2 linked regions of the Microlunatus soli genome follow. Each later gene encodes a partner of the first gene's protein in a complex. Links are inferred from orthologs where the notes say so. Each region holds a gene or a part of one and is shown on either strand. Other genes may lie near its edges.

Region 1 (7,145 bases):
CGCAGATCCTGACCGACGAGGGCTACATCTCCGGATTCGAGGTCAAGGAGCCTTCCGAGGGCGAGGTCGGCAAGTCGTTGCAGATCACGCTGAAGTACGGCCAGAGCCGGGAGCGTTCGATCTCCGGTGTCCGCCGGATCTCCAAGCCGGGTCTTCGGGTGTACGCCAAGTCCACCGGTCTGCCTAAGGTGCTCGGCGGTCTGGGGATCGCCATCATCTCCACGTCAACCGGGCTGTTGACCGACAAGCAAGCACACGCACGCAGCGTAGGCGGGGAAGTCCTCGCCTACGTGTGGTGAGCGGACGAGACTAGAGAGGAAGGACTGAGAAGACATGTCACGCATTGGCAAGCTTCCTGTTCCGGTGCCGTCCGGGGTCGAGGTGACCATCGACGGTTCCCTGGTCTCGGTGAAGGGGCCGAAGGGTCAGCTGCAGCACAATGTCGCTGCACCGATCAGCGTTTCGCGCAACGACGAGGGCCAGATCGTTCTGGACCGGCCGGACGAGGAGCGCGAGTCGCGCTCGCTGCACGGGCTGTCCCGGACCCTGGTCGCCAACATGGTCACCGGTGTTTCGCAGGGCTATGAGAAGAAGCTCGAGATCGTCGGCGTCGGCTACCGGGTCATCTCCAAGGGCCCGGCCGAGCTGGAGATGAACCTCGGCTACAGCCACCCGATCAACGTGAAGGCGCCGGACGGCATCACCTTCGCCGTCGAGTCGCCGACCAAGTTCAGCGTCGCCGGCATCGACAAGCAGCAGGTCGGTGAGGTTGCGGCCAACATCCGCAAGCTGCGGAAGCCGGAGCCGTACAAGGGCAAGGGTGTGCGGTACGAGGGCGAGCACGTCCGCCGCAAGGTCGGAAAGGCTGGTAAGTGACGATGGCTGTTTCACTGTCTGCGCGCAAGCACACTGCGACCCGGACCCGTTCCCGGCTGCGTCGTCAGCTGCGCGGCCGGAAGAAGATCGTCGGTGTGGCCGAGCGGCCCCGCCTGGTGATCAGCCGGTCGGCCAAGCACATCACCGCTCAGGTGATCGACGACAGCCGCGGTCACACCGTGGCCTACGCCTCCACCATGGAGGGCTCGTTGAAGGCTGCGGCCGGCGACAAGACCGCGAAGGCCAAGCAGGTCGGCCAACTGGTCGCCGAGCGTGCCAAGGCCGCCGGGGTGGAGACCGTCGTCTTCGACCGGGCCGGCAACAAGTACCACGGCCGGATCGCTGCGCTGGCGGATGCCGCCCGCGAGGGCGGCCTGGGATTCTGAGCACGGCGGAACTGGAGAGGTAGAGAGCTTATGAGTGGATCACAGCGTCGAGGCGGCGGAGACGGCCGCCGCGGTGACCGCCGGGGTCAGCAGGACAAGAACAACTACGTCGAGAAGGTCGTCGCGATCAATCGCGTGGCCAAGGTGGTCAAGGGTGGCCGCCGGTTCAGCTTCACCGCACTGGTCGTCGTCGGTGACGGCGACGGCTCGGTCGGCATCGGCTACGGCAAGGCCAAGGAGGTGCCGGCCGCGATCGCCAAGGGCGTGGAAGAGGCCAAGAAGCACTTCTTCCGTGTGCCGCGGGTCCAGGGCACCATCCCGCATCCGGTCCAGGGTGAGAAGGCGGCCGGCGTGGTCATGCTGCGCCCGGCTTCCCCGGGTACCGGTGTGATCGCCGGTGGCGCCTGCCGCGCGGTGCTGGAGGCGGCCGGCGTGCACGACGTGCTCGCCAAGTCGCTCGGCTCGCCGAACGCGATCAACGTGGTGCACGCCACGGTCGAGGCCCTGCAGATGCTCGAGGAGCCCGAGGAGGTGGCCCGCCGGCGCGGCAAGTCGCTGGAGGACGTCACCCCGGCGGCGCTGCTCAAGGCCCGTGAGGCCGGTATCCGGGAAGGGGCGCACGCGTGAGCACCCGGTTGAAGGTCACCCAGGTCAAGTCGCAGATCGGCGGCAAGCAGAACCAGCGCAACACGCTGCGTACGCTCGGCCTGAAGCGGATCGGTGACGTGTCCGCACACGAGGACACCCCAACAGTACGAGGCATGATCGCGACGGTGCAGCACCTGATCACCGTCGAGGAGGTCGACTGATTATGGCGAGCGAAGAGACGAAGGGCACGGGCCTGAAGGTCCATCACCTTCGCCCGGCCCCGGGCGCCCACAAGGCCAAGACCCGCGTCGGTCGTGGTGAGGGCTCCAAGGGCAAGACCGCCGGTCGTGGCACCAAGGGGTCCAAGGCCCGCAACAACATCTCCGAGGCCTTCGAGGGCGGGCAGATGCCGTTGCACATGCGGACCCCGAAGCTGCGCGGCTTCACCAACCCGTTCCGGACCGAGTACCAGGTCGTCAACCTGGACCGGATCTCCACCCTCTTCCCCGAGGGCGGCGAGGTCAACCCGGCCAACCTGGTCGAGCGGGGCGCGGTGCGCGCCGGTCTGCCGGTCAAGGTCCTCGGTTCCGGTGAGCTGAGTGTCGCGGTGCAGGTCACCGCACACGCGTTCTCCGGATCGGCCAAGGACAAGATCGCCGCCGCTGGAGGCAGCACCACCCAACTCTGAGGTGATCGGGGCGTCAGCCCTGACCTCGTGGGGCGGCTCACCTGTCGTGGGTCGCCCCTTCGGTGTATCAGCCTCCAGATCCGCTGGGTTCCCGACCGGGTAGCTTGATAGAGTCAAGCGGTTTCCGGGGGACACCGGTATCGACGGGGCTGATCAGAGAGAAGGAATTGGATTGCTCACCGCCTTCGCAGGAGCATTCAGGACTCCGGACCTGCGTAAGAAACTCCTGTTCACGCTCGCGATCATCGTCATCTATCGGATCGGCTCGGTCATCCCGGTGCCGAACGTCAACGTCGGCACGCTGCACACCTGTGCGTCCAGCGCGCAGACCGGCAGCCAGGCAGGGCTGTACTCGGTCCTGTCGCTGATGTCCGGCGGCGCCCTGCTGCAGCTGGCCATCTTCGCGCTCGGGATCATGCCGTACATCACGGCCAGCATCATCCTGCAGCTGCTCACCGTGGTGATCCCGCGGTTGGAAGCGCTGAAGAAGGAAGGCCAGTCCGGCACCCAGAAGATCACCCAGTACACCCGGTATCTGACGCTGGTGCTCGCGGTCCTGCAGTCCACGGTGTTCGTCACCCTGGCCCGCAACGACCAGCTGATCCAGAACTGCACCGGGCTGGTGCACGACAAGTCGATCTTCCCGATCATCGTGATGATCCTGACCATGACCGCCGGCACCGGCGTCATCATGTGGCTCGGCGAGCTGATCACCGAACGCGGCGTCGGCAACGGGATGTCGGTGCTGATCTTCACCCAGATCTGTGCGACCTTCCCGCAGGCGCTGTGGCAGATCAAGCAGTCCCGTCCGGGCAGCCAGGGCTGGGTCATCTTCCTGCTGGTGATCGCGATCGGGCTGGCTGTGATGCTCGGCGTCATCTTCATCGAGCAGTCCCAGCGCCGGATCCCGGTGCAGTACGCCAAGAAGATGGTCGGCCGACGGGTCCTCGGTGGCACCACCACCTACATCCCGCTGAAGGTCAACCAGGCCGGCGTGATCCCGGTCATCTTCGCCTCCTCACTGCTCTACATCCCGTATCTGTACGCGCAGTTCCGGCCGAACGGCTGGGGCGCGTCCTGGATCCAGGGACACCTGGTCAAGGGTGACCACCCGATCTACATGGCGATCTTCTTCGCCCTGATCATCTTCTTCGCCTACTTCTACGTCTCGATCACCTTCAATCCGCAAGAGGTGGCCGACAACATGAAGAAGTACGGCGGTTTCATCCCGGGCATCCGGGCCGGCAAGCCGACCGAGGACTACCTCGGCTACGTGCTCAACCGGCTGACCTTCCCGGGTTCGTTGTACCTCGGCCTCATCGCCCTGATCCCGATGATCGCGATCGCGTTCCTGAGTGGCGCCAACCAGAACTTCCCGTTCGGTGGCACCTCGATCCTGATCATCGTGGGTGTCGGATTGGACACCGTGAAGCAGATCGAGAGCCAACTGCAGCAGCGCAACTACGAGGGCTTCCTGCGATGACCGCGGGGAGCTGCCACAGCGAGGAGGTCATCGGTCGATGAGACTGCTGATCATGGGCCCGCCCGGTGCGGGCAAAGGCACCCAGGCCAAGGCGATCGCCGACCACTTCGGGGTCCCGGCGATCTCGACCGGTGACATCTTGCGTGCCAACGTCGCCGCCGGCACGCCGCTCGGCCTGGAGGCCAAGCAGATCATGGACGCCGGCGGCTACGTCAGCGACGACATCCTGAACGGGATCGTCGCCGATCGGCTGGTCGAGGACGACGCCGCCAAGGGGTTTCTGCTGGACGGCTACCCCCGCACTCTGCCGCAGGTCGAGGCGCTGGACGAGATTCTCGAGCGCGCCGACCACCAGCTCGACGTCGTACTCTCCCTGAAGGTCGACGTGGACGAGGTCGTCGAGCGACTGCGCCGCCGCGCCGAGTCCGAGGGGCGGACCGACGACACCGAGGAAGCGATCCGGATCCGTCAGCAGAAGTACCTCGACGAGACCTCCCCACTGCTCGACGTCTACGCCCAACGCGGCGTCCTGGTCGAGGTCGACGGCCTCGGCGAGGTTGATGAGGTCACCAAGCGCATCTTCGAAGCCCTGGACGCCAAAGCCGTCTGACCCGGCCCCGTGCCGGACTGCACGTCCCCCCGGGCGATTTGGTAACACGTGCTGAGACCTGCCCTCGGCCCCGCTCATCCCGAGGAAGATTGGTAGCACGTGCCGCGGTCCGCCCTAGGCTGCGCGGAACCGTGAGGGCGAATTCGCAGCAGCTGCTGGCACTTGTTCCGGGCGCGTCCAGTACCTACCCGCTGGTCAGCCGGCGAAGTTGTAGTTGCGCCACGTCGTACGAGTGCGGCAGCTGCGCGGGTCGGCGCTGCAGTCTTCACGGGCGACACAGATCCGTTCCAGCACCCGTCCCGGCGTCCGATAGATGTGCTGCTTCTGGATCACGACGATCCGCCAACCCTGATGCTCCAACTCTTCGCGCCGTTCGAGGTCGCGGGCTCGCTGCTCCGGGTCGAGAGCGTGGTGCTCACCGTCGTACTCGATCAGGAGTTTCAGGTCGCGGTAACACAGGTCGAATCGCCATTTCCACTCCCCGTTCGGGTGCCGCATGATCACGTTCACTGTCGGCTCGGGCAGCCCGGCCAGGACGATCAGCATCCGCAGGCGCGACTCCATCGATGATTCGACGCCCTCCCGGACCAGACGAGCGGCCCGGCTCGCCACCGCCGCCCGACGATGCGGCCAGGAGTCGGCGACAGCGATCAGCTTCTCCGGCGTGGTCACCTCGGCCCGAACCAGCGAATCTCCGAGTACGACGAGCGCGACCAGATCGGCCCCTTCGGTGGCCAGCTCACACAACGATCGCTCGGGCGATGACAGCCGGATGCCGTTCTTCGTGCGTACCCCGTCCTCATCGGTCGCCAGGTGCGCAGCGATTCCTCGCCGCCTGCTTCTGGTCTCGCCGGCCAGCACGCTGATGTGGGTCCTGTCGTCGTACGGCGGGTCCCCGCCCCAGATCAACGCCGCCGACGAGTGACTGGCGAACGCGTTCGGAAAGATCACCATCGCCGCGCGCACGCCGCTCCGGCGTCAACCAGACGCCGGCCGCAACGTAGATCCCGTGGAAGACCCGTGTGTACTTCGGGCCGAGGAGTTCCTTGGGAGTGACACCGGCGCGGATCGTGTCGATTCGACGGAACTGGCTGTCGCTGTCCGGACGGACATTTCGATGATGCTTGTGCATGTCTGACAGCCTGCTGTCCGACGGCCGGGCCGAACCCTGTCCGGGCCCCTAATCGGCATGATCTGTGGACAAGACGACCGACGGACAACACCTTCGACCACCGGTACGGGGCAAGATGCTGCGATATCGCCGTCGGGCAGCGGCCGGGGGTAAGTCTCAGCAGGTGTTACCAAATCTCCCTAGGGATGAGCCGGGGCCGGGCAAGTCGCAGCACGTGTTACCGAATCGCCCGAGGGGCACGCGATATCCGCTACCCCCGGGCTCGGGGTGCTCATAGGGTGGGGGCGTGCCCGGACCTCCGCTACGTGTTGATCAACAGCGTGCGGCGTTGATCGCTGCGGTCGAGGCCGAGGACGATCTTGGGATCGAGCTGTCGGTGGCCGACGCGGAGTTCCTGGTCGGCTGGGAGAACGTCGTGCTGGCGACCTCCGATGGCTGGATCCTCCGGTTTCCGCGCGGTTCGCAACAGGAGTACGTCCGCGAGGTGGCGGTGCTGAGGCGGCTCGCGGGTCGGCTGCCGGTTCCGATCCCGACCATTGCGGCGACCGGCAAGCGTCGCGACTTCGCGGTCTATCGCCGGCTGACCGGTGCGTCGCTGGATCTCGCAGCCTACGACCGGGCAGACCGGCAGACCCGGGATCGGCTGGCGACCTCGATCGCCCGGTTCCTGGCGGCCATGCACGGCGCATTGTCCGGGGACGAGATCGCCGAGCTCGGCGTGCCGGCCTTCGGTGCCGACGGACAGCCGGTGGTGCTGCCCGACGAGATCGCCGCGGCGTACGGCGACCGGCTGGCGGCATTGCAGGAGGAACAACGATCGCTCGCCGCCCGTGCCCATGCCACCGTGCTGCTGCACGACGACCTCCATCCCGGCAACTTCGTGCTGGACGCCCCGGTCGGCCGGTTGTCCGGGGTCTGGGACTTCAGTTGCGTCTCGGTCGGTGATCCGAGCCAGGACTTCCGTTACCTGGTTGGTGATTCGATGGATCTCGCCGAACGCATCGCCAGCGCCTATGCGGCCCGCACCGGCCGCGAGATCGACCTCGGGCTGGCCTCGGTCAGCCTGCAATTGGAGGAGATCAGCGATGCCCTGGAAGAGGGCCGCGACCCGACGCCGTACCTGACCTGAACAACCCGTCCGAACCGAAAGTGATGATCATGGTCGACTATCCCGACACCCGACGCTGCGATGTTGCCGAGGACCTGCACGGTCGGACCATCGCCGATCCGTATCGCTGGTTGGAGGATCCCGATTCGACGGAGACGCGGGACTGGGTTGACCGGCAGAACGCCTTCACCTCCGAGCGGCTCACGGCGCTGCCGGAGCGTGCCTGGTTCACCAGCTTGATGAACAGGATCATCCGGCGGCCCCGGGCCGGCGT
Region 2 (7,827 bases), 3.7 Mb from region 1 along the record:
TCGAGGACACTGCCGACCCGGCCACGGTTGCGCCCGAACTCGCTGCCGAGCTCGCGCTGCTGGCCCAGTGGCTGGAGCTCTCCGACATCGATGTCGAAGCCCGCGGCGACCTGTCGGCCGAACTGTCCGATCACGTCCGAGCTGCCCCGTTGTCGGCGTGAATCCCGGTGGGGCGCGTCGACGGGCAGTCGTGATGGGCCATCGATCGACAGATCGCCAGCGGCGTAGATTGACCGATCGGGCGAGGTCGGCCAGGACGTCGGCACCTGGCAAACCTGACCGAGAGGATTGCTGCCAGGCGGGGCGGATCACAGCAGCTCTCTCGGTCAACTTGGCGACCATGCCCGTTCGCCTCGCATCCTGCAACGGCTATCGGGCAGCGTCCCCCGCCGCTCACAGCTCGGTGCACGGAACCATGCAATTCGCGATGTCAACGGACGGCAGGTCGAGCCTGCCCGCTCAGAGCGTCGTTCTGGACGGGAATGAGATCGCGATATGCCGGGATCCTCTCTCCGGAACCGATGAACGATTGGGCTACGCGGCAGGACGTTTCCCTGGATGGGAGCACCTCGGCCGGCCGGTGGCTGGCTGGCAGAGTGCCCCCTGACCCGGCCGGGATCGACAATGGGGGAGATGGACCTCCATCCGCAGCCCCCAGTCCGACGATCGGCGGGCGGCTGGGACGTGCTGGCGATCCTGCTCGCTATCGTCGCCGGCTGCGTCACGGCGGTCCGCTTCCTGCGACACTCCCTCGCGGTGGCGACCGCCGCTCACCCGTGCACCGGTGCGTGCGCCGAGGGGCGTGGGATGGTGCTGGTGCTGCCCACCGGCCTCGTGTTCGCCGGCTGCGTCGCGGTCGGCATCGTCGTCTCCGTCCGCTGCCTGGCCAGGATCGAACCGTCGTGGCACTGGGCGGCCGCGCTGCTGCTCCCGCTGGCCTGCGGTGTACTCGGGTACGCCGTTGCCACCGGTCTCGCGGAGGCCGTCGGGCGGATGATCTGACGGCGACCCAGCCCGCCGTGCGGCCTGCCCGATCCGGTCGGCGTTCGATTCAATCGGCGCCCAATTCAATCGACGGGACCGTACCGTCCTGGGCACAATGCCGCCATGCTGACCGCCGAGCAACGGCAGACGTTCGACCTGCGCGGGCTCGTCAAGCTCCCGGCGGCGATCCCGGCCACCGACAGCGGCCGGATGGGCGACGCCGTCTGGTCGTTCCTGGCCGAGCACCGAGGCATCCAGCGACACGATCGGACGACCTGGGGAGTCGACCGACCGACAGGGTTCCAGCCGCTGACCCGGTCCGGTGGCCTGGACGGCATCTGGTCCGCGCCCGTCGCCGATGCGGTGGCCGCACTCCTCGGACCGGCGGACCGGCAGCGTCGTGAGCGCGGCCGGCTGCTGATCACCTTTCCGCAGGCGACCGCCTGGACGGTCCCGGGCGACAGTTGGCACTTCGACTACGTACCGCCCGACGGGACCGACCCGCGTGCCGTGCAGGTGTTCGCGCTGCTCGATGACGTACGGCCGCACGGCGGCGGGACCCTGGTGCTCACCGGCTCACACCGGCTGGTCGCGGCGGTCGGCCGTTCGCAGGAACCCAGGCCCCGCGCCGTACGAGCTGCTCTCGCGACCGCGCATCCCTGGCTCGCCGATCTCTGGGCTCCCGATGAGCAGTCGACTCCCGCCGAGCGCGAGGACAGCTTCCTGAAGCATCCGGAACCGATCCACGACGTGACAGTCGAAGTGGTCGAGGTGACCGGCCGGGCCGGTGACGTGTTCCTGATGCACTCCGACTGCTTCCACGCGATAGCGCCCAACGCGCTGGACCGGCCACGGCTGATGTGCACCAGCCTGGTGACCCGGCGGCCGTAGCGAGGGCGTGTTCGGTGAGTCCGTCGCGGCCCGGTGAGATCAAGAATGGGTCGCGATCGCACCAACCGCGCCTGCGGCGTCCGGCGTCGCGACACGATGAGCGGGAGTGTCACGGGAGGGAGCGACGATGGGGCGACGATTCGTTGCGGTGTCGGCGCTGCTGCTGTGTACCTCGATCGGGTGCATGCCGACGACATCGGAACCAGTGAGCCCGGCAGAGATCGAGGGAATGCGAACGGACCCGGACCACCAGGGTCTGGTGGTGAGCTATATCGGCGGCGCCTGCGACGGTCGGGCACGTCTTGCAGTGACCGAGAAAGGTAGCCGGATCGACGCCAAAGTGCTCGTCGAGCGGAAGATGAACGTTTCTTGCACCGATGTGGGCATTCCTCGAACCGTCGCGGCCCGGCTCGCCCGCCCGATCGGTGAGCGCACCGTCTGGTCGTCGGGACGCGAGTATGTGCCGTTCGACGGGGCACACCTGCTGACTCCCGCTCCGGTGCCGGCCGGATTCGGCGGGGTGAACGAGAAGGCGGAGTCCTGGGCGGGGCCGACGTCTCCGCGCGGCCGGGTTGTCACCAGTACGTGGGTGACGAGCCGCTTCGACGCGAACGCGGCCGCTCCCGACGGTGAGTGCCGCGCGACGCGAGGCTTTCTGACCGTGGAAATCGGTCCGGTCCCGGCCGGCAGAACGTCCGGGCGAGCCAAGGTCGGGACGGCGCGGATCGGCACGGCGACCGCGCAGGTGTATCGGGACGGGCCGACCGATGACCCGGCTGGCTGGAGTTACGTCTGGCAGGTCGACCATCGCCGGGTCGAGCTCGGCAACAGCGGCAACTGCAACGAACAGGATCGGCTGCTCAGCCGGACCGAGTTGCTCCGAGTCGCGAGGTCCCTCCAGCCCGCCTGAGCGCTGGGCATGGGATGCTGCCCGCCCGTCGTCTAGCATGAACGATGGACTGAAGACCGCCGAGCAGGGAAGAAGAGCAAACTCGTGGCTTTGATGGACAGGCTGTCCCGCATCGGCGAGGGCAGGACGCTCAAGAAGCTGAAGGCCGTGGCCGATCGCGTCAATGCGATCGAAGAGGATTTCGTCGCGATGAGCGACGACGAGTTGCGCGCCCAGACCGACGAATTCAAGAAGCGCTACGCCGACGGCGAGTCGCTGGACGACCTGATGTACGAGGCCTACGCGACGGTCCGTGAGGCCAGCAAGCGGGTGCTCGGCAAGCGGCACTTCGACGTCCAGGTGATGGGCGGGGCGGCGCTGCACTGGAACAACATCGCCGAGATGAAGACCGGTGAGGGCAAGACCCAGACCGCGTTGCTGCCGTCGTACCTGAATGCGTTGACCGGCAAGGGCGTGCACATCGTTACCGTCAACGACTACCTGGCCAAGATCCAGTCCGAACAGATGGGCCGGGTGCACCACTTCTTGGGGCTCAAGGTCGGCGTCATCCTGTCCGAGATGGATCCGGCCGAGCGCAAGGTCGCCTACGAGGCAGATGTCACCTACGGCACCAACAACGAGCTCGGCTTCGACTACCTGCGCGACAACATGGCGCTCAGCATCGACGACTGCGTCCAGCGCGGCCACTACTACGCCATCGTCGACGAGGTCGACTCGATCCTGATCGACGAGGCCCGGACACCGTTGATCATCTCCGGTCCGGCCGAGGACAATCAGCGCTGGTATCCGACCTTCGCCCAGCTGGTCACGAGGATGCGCCGGGACCGTGACTACGAGGTCGACGAGAAGAAGCGCACCGTCTCGGTGCTGGAGGCCGGCATCGACCTGGTGGAGGACCGGCTCGGGATCGAAAACCTCTACGAGTCGGCCAACACGCCGCTGATCTCCTACCTGAACAACGCGATCAAGGCCAAGGAACTCTTCAAGCGGGACAAGGACTACGTCGTCACGCCCGAGGACGAGGTACTGATCGTCGACGAGCACACCGGCCGTACGCTCGCCGGCCGACGCTACAACGAGGGTCTGCACCAGGCGATCGAGGCCAAGGAGTCGGTGGAGATCAAGGAGGAGTACCAGACCCTGGCCACCATCACCCTGCAGAACTTCTTCCGGATGTACGACAAGCTCGCCGGGATGACCGGTACGGCGATGACCGAGGCCGCCGAGTTCCAGAAGATCTACGGCATGGGCGTGGTCCCGATCCCGACCAACATGCCGATGATCCGCGAGGACCAGAAGGACCTGATCTACCGCACCGAAGAGGCCAAGTTCACCGCGATCGTCGACGACGTGGCCGAGCGGCACGAAGCCGGGCAGCCGGTGCTGATCGGCACCGCGAGCGTGGCGAAGTCGGAGATCCTGTCGGCGATGTTGAAGAAGGCCGGCGTCAAGCACGAGGTGCTGAACGCCAAGCAGCATGAACGCGAGGCCGCGATCGTCGCGATGGCCGGCCGCAAGGGTGCTGTCACGGTGGCGACCAACATGGCCGGTCGTGGTACCGACATCATGCTCGGGGGCAACCCGGAATTCCTTGCAGACAAGGCGATCCAGGCCAAGGGGATCGACCCGGTGGACCACGTCGAGGAGTACGAAGCTGCGTTCCCGGAGATGCTGGAGACGTTCGAGAACGAGGTGAAGTCCGAGCACGAGGAGGTCGTCGAGCTCGGCGGGCTGTACGTGGTCGGATCCGAACGGCACGAGTCACGGCGGATCGACAACCAGCTCCGCGGTCGTTCCGGCCGTCAGGGCGACCCGGGGGAGAGTCGGTTCTTCCTCTCCCTCGGCGACGACCTGATGCGGCTGTTCAAGTCCGACATCGTGGAATGGGTGCTGACCGCACTGAAGGTGCCCGACGACCAGCCGATCGAGAACAAGCGGGTCAGCTCCTCGATCGCCAGCGCGCAGACCCAGGTCGAGGCGCAGAACTTCGAGATCCGCAAGAACATCCTCAAGTACGACGACGTGATGAACCGTCAGCGGCACAAGATCTACAGCGACCGCCGCGAGGTGCTGGAGGGTGCCGACGTCGAGCAGCAGCTGCGCGACACCGTGGACAGTGTGGTCGAGCAGTACGTGCTGAGCAGCACCGAGGGATTCAGCGAGGACTGGGATCTGGAGCAGCTCTGGACCCAGATGAAGACGCTGTATCCGGTCACCCTGAAGCGCGCGGAGTACGAGGGTGAGGAAGACCTCGACCGCGACATCCTGATCGCCGACTTCCGCGCCGATGCCCAGCAGGCCTACGACACCCGTGAGGAGTCGCTGGGCACTGACGTGATGCGCGAGCTCGAGCGTCAGGTGATGCTCACCGTGCTGGACCGCAAGTGGCGCGAGCACCTCTACGAGATGGACTATCTGCGGGAGGGCATCGGGCTGCGGGCGATGGCGTCCAAGGATCCGCTGGTGGAGTACCAGCGCGAGGGCGGCGCGATGTACTCCCAGATGATGGAGGCGTTCCAGGAGGAGGTCGTCGGCTACCTGTTCCATCTCGAGGTCGAGGTCAATCGGGGACCGGCTGTCGGCGTCGTCGCCGACGGCGGCGGGCAGCCGATGACCGTCGGCGACGGATCGCGCCGGCAGCGGGATCGCAAGCCGATGGTCGAGTCCGGCCCTGACCCGGACGGCCCCGGTGTCGAGGTGAACACCGTGACCGAGGCCGAGGAGGAGACCGAGGACGCCGACCAGGTCAAGGCTGCCGCGACCAACGGGAAGCGGGAACCGGTCGGGGTCGCCGCCGGCGTCGCGACGGACAACGGCACCGACACCGCTGCTGGCACCGAACAGCGTCCGACGTTGCGCGGCAAGGGCCTGTCCGAGCCGAAGCAGCGGAGGATGTCGTACAGCTCGTCCGACGGCGAGGTGAAGACCGGCGCGGTGAAGAAGTCCAAGGACGACCCGTACGCCAACGTCGGCCGGAACTCGCCCTGCCCCTGCGGCTCGGGCAAGAAGTTCAAGCTCTGCCACGGTCGCCGGACCGCCTGAGCCACCGACATCGAGATCTGCCACGATAGGCGGGTTTGAAACGTCTCGATGATGAACGGATAAGGGTGGCAGTGATGCGTACTTCGACAGGCTCAGCACTTCGCATCGTGCAGGTCGGTCTCGGCGGATTCGGTCGCAACTGGGCCGCGGAGATGATCCCGCAGGTCAGTGAGGTCGAGCTGGTCGGCAGCGCCGACGTCTCCGAGCAGTCCCGGGAGGCGGCGGTCAAGGCCGGGGTCGCCGATCCGGACCGCTGCTTCAGCACCGCCGAGGAGGCGATCGAGGCCGTCGACCCGGATGCCGTGCTGGTCACCGCCAGCCTGGTCGGTCACGTGCCGGCGATCCGGGCCGCACTGCTGGCCGGCAAGCACGTGATGACGGAGAAGCCGTTCGCGCCGTCGGTCGAGGAGGCCACCGAACTGGTGGAGTTGGCCGACAGTAAGGGGCTGACCCTCGCGGTCAGCCAGAACTACCGGTTCTTCCCGGCAGTGCGAGCGGTCCAGCAGATCGTCGCTGCCGGCGAGCTGGGGGATCTGCATGCCGTCGAACTCGACTTCCGCCGGTTCTCCGGCAGCGACGGTCGGCGAGGTCCGCATCACTTCCTGGACGAGCCGCTGCTGGTGGACATGTCGATCCATCACTTCGACCTGTTCCGTACGGTGCTGGGCCGCGACGCCGCGCAGATCACCTGCCGGACCTGGGATCCGGACTGGTCGCTGTTCAGCGGTCCGTCCGAGGGCGTGGCATTGATCGACTTCGGCGACGTCACCGCCAGCTACCGGGGGAGTTGGGTCAGCCACGGCACCCCCACCCCGTGGGCGGGCGAGTGGCGGATGGACTTCGCCGAGGGAAGCGTGGAATGGACCAGTCGCGGTGACGGCAAGGACGGCTGGCAGGCCGACAAGGTCGAGATCCGGACCGGCGACGAGGTTCGTCAGGTCGAACTGCCGACCGTCCAGCGGACGGACCGGGCCGGCAGCCTCACCGAGTTCGCCCGATCGATCGCCGAGGGGCGTCAGCCGGAGAATTCCGGGCGCAACAATCTCGGCAGCCTGGCGCTGACCTACGCGGCCGTCGAATCGGCGTCGACCCGTTCGGCGATCTCCATCGGCTGAAACGCCGATGGCCGCTCCGGTTCCTGATCATCGGGGTACCTGATCATCGGACTTCCGACGAGTCCTCGGTTTTGCGACGAGCCCGGGCGCGGGTGTGGATACTCGCCCCGGACTCGTTGAAGATGCTGATCACCTCGGCCGGTTCGTCGCCGGCCGAGGTCATCGCATGCGGTACTCGGGTGTCGAACTCGGCCGCCTCCCCTGCCTCCAGGGCGAGATCGTGCTCACCCAGCAGCAGCCGCAACCGGCCGCTGAGCACGTACACCCACTCGTAGCCGTCATGCGTCCGGCGCTCGGGCAGTCGTCGGCGTGACGGATAACTGATCTTGAACGTGTGCACCGGCGCATTCGGCGGCGCGAGCGGCCTGATGGTCAGCCCGTTGCTGCGGTAGGACCGTTCCTGGATCCGCGGATCGGGGACCTCGCGGGCCACAAGATCATCCAGACCGATCCGCAGCTCCCGGGTCAGCGGCAGCAGCAGCTCCAGATTGGCCTGCCGTTTGCCGCTCTCCAACCGGGACAGCGTGCTGGTCGACATCTGCGCCGCCCGCGCCAGCTGCTCGAGAGTCATCCCGCGTTCCTTGCGGGCGGCCCGGATCCGCGCTCCTACCTGCCTCAGCTGTACCTCGCTCATGGCAACCAATCCTGACACCCCGCGACCTTGCCGATCAAGCAAACGGCCTTGCCGCCGGGCGCCCGAATCGGGTCACCGATCTTCACGTCGGCTGTGTCGCCGTGCATAATGGCCTCACCACATAATGAGAACGATTATCGATACGGTTTGCCGAACCGAAGGACCGGAGGGCCCATGCCGATGGACGACAACCCGCTCACCGACGACGAGCGCAACGACCGCAACGACGGGTCGACACCGGTGGTGACGAT

The links. Proteins that work in one complex are often made in the same cells at the same time.
Region 2: the proteins of secY (region 1) and secA are in contact, whole or in part, in a crystal structure (PDB 3DIN), measured with the Thermotoga maritima proteins. The link is inferred for Microlunatus soli from one-to-one orthologs. Residues at the interface, in WP_004081795.1 of Thermotoga maritima: Glu108, Gly109, Glu110, Glu111, Ala236, Glu237, Arg238, Arg239, Ile240, Thr241, Ile242, Gln243, Tyr244, Ala245, Arg246, Arg247, Val248, Thr249, Gly250, Arg251, Arg252, Val253, Tyr254, Gly256, Ala257, Ser258, Thr259, Tyr260, Leu261, Pro262; in WP_004082002.1 of Thermotoga maritima: Glu261, Ala262, Arg263, Lys300, Ala301, Arg302, Thr303, Ile304, Ile305, Leu323, Tyr324, Asp325, Pro326, Val329, Ser330, Tyr333, Ile336, Lys340, Phe345, Val349, Glu363, Phe364, Tyr374, Ser375, Gly376, Gly377, Glu393, Ile395, Thr482, Ser483.

The regions. Positions count from the first base shown.
Region 1 is NZ_LT629772.1:4,050,116-4,057,260, forward strand. What follows is about bases 2,009-4,865. They hold secY (preprotein translocase subunit SecY), read left to right. Parts: upstream 2,009-2,710; coding sequence 2,711-4,021; downstream 4,022-4,865. Other genes in these bases: rpmD (50S ribosomal protein L30), read left to right, coding at 2,009-2,071; rplO (50S ribosomal protein L15), read left to right, coding at 2,074-2,538; BLU38_RS18565 (adenylate kinase), read left to right, coding at 4,059-4,631; BLU38_RS18570 (endonuclease domain-containing protein), read right to left, coding at 4,827-4,865. Also shown: rpsH (30S ribosomal protein S8), read left to right, coding at 1-299; rplF (50S ribosomal protein L6), read left to right, coding at 334-876; rplR (50S ribosomal protein L18), read left to right, coding at 879-1,262; rpsE (30S ribosomal protein S5), read left to right, coding at 1,293-1,889; more of rpmD, read left to right, coding at 1,886-2,008; more of BLU38_RS18570, read right to left, coding at 4,866-5,597; BLU38_RS18575 (phosphotransferase), read left to right, coding at 6,050-6,892; BLU38_RS18580 (prolyl oligopeptidase family serine peptidase), read left to right, coding at 6,922-7,145. UniProt on the Escherichia coli protein: The central subunit of the protein translocation channel SecYEG. Consists of two halves formed by TMs 1-5 and 6-10.
Region 2 is NZ_LT629772.1:341,991-349,817, reverse strand. Bases 2,489-6,027 are described here. They hold secA (preprotein translocase subunit SecA), read left to right. Parts: upstream 2,489-2,869; coding sequence 2,870-5,827; downstream 5,828-6,027. Other genes in these bases: BLU38_RS01520 (Gfo/Idh/MocA family protein), read left to right, coding at 5,902-6,027; BLU38_RS01530 (hypothetical protein), read left to right, coding at 2,489-2,785. In the rest of the region: BLU38_RS01545 (winged helix-turn-helix domain-containing protein), read left to right, coding at 1-161; BLU38_RS01540 (hypothetical protein), read left to right, coding at 634-1,002; BLU38_RS01535 (phytanoyl-CoA dioxygenase family protein), read left to right, coding at 1,108-1,875; more of BLU38_RS01530, read left to right, coding at 2,105-2,488; more of BLU38_RS01520, read left to right, coding at 6,028-6,942; BLU38_RS01515 (helix-turn-helix domain-containing protein), read right to left, coding at 6,986-7,576; BLU38_RS01510 (CobW family GTP-binding protein), read left to right, coding at 7,751-7,827. UniProt on the Escherichia coli protein: Required for protein export, interacts with the SecYEG preprotein conducting channel.